One region of the Streptomyces sp. NPDC127098 genome, then DNA from elsewhere that is predicted to be linked to it. Evidence: riboswitches for the same ligand, from Rfam matches in the RefSeq annotation. Region 1 holds a riboswitch; the other holds the start of a gene.
The links. Region 1 has a riboswitch for S-adenosylmethionine ahead of ACFWI8_RS09880 (aminotransferase class V-fold PLP-dependent enzyme). Riboswitches for the same ligand answer to the same signal wherever they lie in the genome.

Region 2: linked by a shared signal. The riboswitch ahead of ACFWI8_RS06085 (peroxidase-related enzyme) and the one ahead of ACFWI8_RS09880 (aminotransferase class V-fold PLP-dependent enzyme) in region 1 are both predicted to bind S-adenosylmethionine.

What each region holds. Positions count from the first base shown of each region.
Region 1 is NZ_JBHXFJ010000011.1:2,481-4,641, forward strand. It holds gene ACFWI8_RS09880 (aminotransferase class V-fold PLP-dependent enzyme) at 1-915, opposite strand, end outside; SAM riboswitch class IV at 1,074-1,190, opposite strand; gene ACFWI8_RS09885 (UdgX family uracil-DNA binding protein) at 1,289-1,930, opposite strand; gene ACFWI8_RS09890 (acetamidase/formamidase family protein) at 2,146-2,161, shown strand, end outside.
Region 2 is NZ_JBHXFJ010000006.1:12,293-14,453, forward strand. It holds gene ACFWI8_RS06080 (TIGR03621 family F420-dependent LLM class oxidoreductase) at 1-831, opposite strand, end outside; SAM riboswitch class IV at 951-1,059, shown strand; gene ACFWI8_RS06085 (peroxidase-related enzyme) at 1,162-2,161, shown strand, end outside.

The sequences.
Region 1 (2,161 bases):
ACGGCAGGCGGCGGCGATGGCGAAGGCGCCGATGACGTTGGGCGAGCCGGCCTCGTGCCTGGCCTCGTCGTCGGCCCACTGGACGTGCACGCCGCCGTCGGCGCGCCGGTTGACGACGCGGGTGGCGCCGCCGCCGGCCAGGTAGGGCGCGGCGGTGGCGAGCCAGTCGGCGCGGCCGGCCAACACGCCGGCGCCGAAGGGGGCGTAGAGCTTGTGACCGGAGAACGCCACCCAGTCCACGTCGAGTCGCCGCACGCTGACCGGCCGGTGCGGGGCCAACTGGGCGGCGTCGAGCACGATCCTGGCCCCGTGGCGGTGTGCGGCGGCGGCGAGTTCGGCGACCGGCCACAGCTCGCCGGTGACGTTGGAGGCGCCGGTGACGCACAGCAGCGCCGGTCCACCGGCCTCGGGGCGGGCCGCGAGCGCCGACTCGGCGATCTCGACGGCGTGGCGAGGCGAGTGCGGGGCGTCGAGGTAGGTGACCTGGTGGCCGTGGCGGGCCCACGGCAGCAGCGCCGCGTGGTGCTCGGTCTCGAAGACGAACACCCGGGTGCCGGCGGGCAGTGCGGCGGCCAGCAGGTTGAGCGAGTCGGTGGTGGAGCGGGTGAAGACCACCTGGTCGGCCGGGCGACAGTCGAGGAACCCGGCGACGGTCTCCCGGCTGCGCTCGAAGAGCTGGGTGGAGAGCCGCGAGAGGTGCCCGGTGCCCCGGTGCACGCTGCCGTAGTACGGCGCGTACTCGGCCACCTCCTCCCAGACGCGGCGCAGCACGGGCGCGGACGCCGCGTAGTCGAGCGCGGCGTACTCGATGTCGCCGCCGCTGGCGAGCGGGGCGCGGACGCCGGCGCTGAGCACGTCGAGGCTGGCGGGGGCGGCGGTGGTGCTGGGGGCGACGGGGGCACAGCTGGTGGTCATGAGCACGTCTCCGTGGGCAGGCGCGCCCGACGGCCTCGCGGGTGGCCGTCGGCGCGAGAAGGCGGGTAACGAGAGAAAGGGGGAGGGTGAAGGGAAGGAAGACGAGGGGGGAGCGTGACGCTCTACCGCATTCGCATTCGCACGAGGGAGCTCCTTCTGGGCCGCACTTGCCGCGAGCCCTGCTGCTCGCGACCCGGTCATCACCCGGGGCACCCCGCCACGACGGAGGGTTGCCGGACAGCGGGCCGGGGCCGTGGTCGCTGTCACTCGTGACCTCGCCGAGGATTCTGGCACAGGGCTCGCCCGCGCGCCCGGGGTGTCTCACTCCTCGGACGAGCCCTGGGCACGCGGCCGCTGACAGGAAACCCGGTGGTCAGGCCCCCGCCAGGGCGCGGGCGGCCACCTTCAGGTCGGCGACCAGGCCGGCGTAGGCGGCCTCGCGCTCCGCGTCGTCGGCGCGCAGCACGGCCGACGGATGGATGGTGGCGACCACCGTGTCCGCGCCCTCGCCCGACCACGGCAGCCGTGTTCCGCGCTGCCTGGTCACCCGGAACGAGGAGCCGAGCAGCGCCTTGCCCGCGGTGGCGCCGAGCGCCACGATCACCTCGGGTTCGATCAGGCGGAGTTCGGCGGTGAGCCAGGGCCGGCAGGCGGCCGCTTCGCGCAGCGTCGGCGGCTTGTGGATGCGGCGCTTGCCCCGGGGCGCGAACTTGAAGTGCTTGACGGCGTTGGTGAGGTACGCGTCGTCCGGGTCGATGCCGGCGTCAGCGAGCGCCCGGTCGAGCACCCGGCCGGCCGGACCGACGAAGGGCGCGCCCCGCCGGTCCTCCTGGTCGCCGGGCTCCTCGCCGACCAGTACCAGGCGGGCCGTCGGCTCGCCGGCGCCGAACACAGTCTGGGTGGCGTCGCGGTACAGCGGGCAGCCGTGGCAGTCGGCGGCGGCGCCGCGCAGCTCGGGCAGCCCGGCGCCTTCCGGGACGTAGGGGCCGGCGTCGTAGGACTCGGGTTCCGACACCGCCCGCGAGTACCCGGCCGGCGGCGAAGCATCCCCCGGTGCGCCCCTCGTTTCGGTGGTGTGTCCCCGGGCACCGCCGGACGGCCGGCGTGTTACCTGCGGGTAAGAAGCATGGGTCGATCACAGACAGCCGCCGATGAGGGCCCGAAGCTCACCTAGGGTGACGGCTGGCCCGGGGCGGACCGCTCGTGCCCGGGCGGAACAGGAGCCCCACCATGAACACCCCAGAAG
Region 2 (2,161 bases), on a different contig from region 1:
GATGAACACGTGCGGGGACTCCGCGATCTCCTCGGCGGTGAGTTCGACGCCGGTGCGTTCGCGGAGTTGGTCGGCCCGTCTGCGGGTCTCGCCCCTGGCGTCGTGGGTGAGGACCATCGGGCCGCCGGTCGGGTAGCTGTTCAGTTCGAGCTCGGCGAAACGGTCGCCGGCCGCCTCGCGGATCCAGCCGATCTTCTCCTCGGTGGCGGCGAGGGTGATGCTCGGTGCGTCGAGGGTCGGCAGGCCCTGCTCGTTTCTCCCGAGCCGGGGCGCCAGGCCGACGATCCCCGCCTCCCTGGCGGCCAGCGTCAGCAGTCGCCTTCCGCCACCGCCGACGAAGATCGGCGGGTGCGGGCGTTGGACCGGCTTGGGCTGGGCGTCGTAGTCGGTGATCGTGTAGTGCTCGCCGGCGAAGGTGAACCTCTCGTCGGCGAAGCAGCCCTTGAGGACCCGGATGGCTTCGGTGAGTCTGGCGACCCGGGTGGCGACGGGCTCGAAGGGGATGCCGATCGCGTCGTGCTCGGGCTTGTTCCAGCCGGCTCCGAAGCCGATCTCCAGGCGTCCGCCGGAGAGTCGGTCGAGCGTCGCGAGTTCCTGGGCCAGGACGGCGGGGTGCCGCAGGTTGGTGTTGAACACGAAGGTGCCGACGCGGAGCCTCTCGGTCGCCGCGGCCGCGGCGGCGAGGAGGGGGACCGGGGCGTACTGGGCCACGAGGTGGTCGGGGATCACCAGGGCGCTGTAGCCGATCGACTCCGCGCGGCGGGCGAAGGCGGCCAGGCCGGGTCCGTCGTGCTGTTCGCCGACGACGGTGAGGAAGCGGAAGGGACGCATCGCGTCATCGTGTCGGAGATGTGAGGCGCGGACCAGGTGCCACCCGGCCCGTGGACGCATGTCTCATATGGCGGACAGCGGGTTCTCTGGGGCGTTTTCGTCGGCTACGTTTCCGCGCAGGTCAAGAGTGCCAGCGTGAAGCCCCGGCTAGCTGGCCGGCAACCCTCCTGCACGGTGGGGTGCCCCCGGGGAGACGACCCGGCTGCGGTGATGCGGCAAGCGTGCTCCGGTGAGCTCTCGAATAGCGAGAACTCCGTCTTGATATGTGGACGGCCGAGCGGTTTGCCCGTGCCTCGGCCTTCAGTGAGCAGGCACGGCGAGGCGGAGTTCATGGGCACCACGGAGCAGGACGACATCGGGCGGCTGGCCGGTCTCGGGGAGGGGGTCGAGGCGGCGCGCGGCACCAAGCCGTTGGTGGCGGCGCGGGCCCAGCAGGCCGGGGAGGCGCTGTTCGGCGACGAGGTACCGGTGCGGCGTGGCCTGGCCGCGTTGGCCGCGCGCTGGCACGGCGTGGCGGAGCTGGTTCAGGAGCACGCGGAGCGGGGCGGCGATCCGGCGCTGTGGGGGGACGAGCTTCCCGAGGACCCGGCGTTGCGGGCGGCGGCGGCCCATGTCGACCTGGTCTCCGTCTCGCCGGCGTTGGCCACCCGCGAGGATCTGGAGCGGCTGGCCGCGGCCGGGTGGTCGCCGGACGAGATCGTGGCGATCTCGCAGGTCGCGGCGTTCACCGCGTTCCAGGCGCGGGCGATCCAGGGGCTGCGGCTGCTCGAGGGGCGCGGCCCGGACGTGGCGGCGCGGCCGGGGCGGGCCACGCCCGGGCGCGGGCGGGTCAAGAGCACCGCGCGGACGGCGTCCAACGGGCGGGCGCGGCCCGTCGAGTACACCAGGGAGTTGCTGTCCTGGACGGCGTGGGTGGCGCCGGTGCCGACCGAGGAGCTGACCGCCGAACAGGAGGACTCCTTCCGGGGCAAGACCAACGGCGAGTACTTCCGGCTGCTGGCCCGGCTGCCCAGGGTCCTGGCGGCCCGCACCGCGTTGGACGCCGCGATCTTCGCCACCGTCGAGGGCCTGCCCCGCGCCGAGCGCGAGCTCGCCGCCGCGGCGACCAGCAAGGTGACGGACTGCGTGTACTGCGCCTCCGTGCACGCCCGGAAGTCCGCCCAGATGTCCAAGCGCCCGGCGGACGTGGACCGGCTGCTCGGGGTCTCGCTGGGGAGGGACGCCGACTGGGTGCCGCCGCGCACCGCGCCGCTGGCCGAGGGCCAGGACTCCCGCTGGGCCGCGATCGTCGAGTTCGCCGCGGCGCTCGCCACCACCCCGGTCAGCGCCA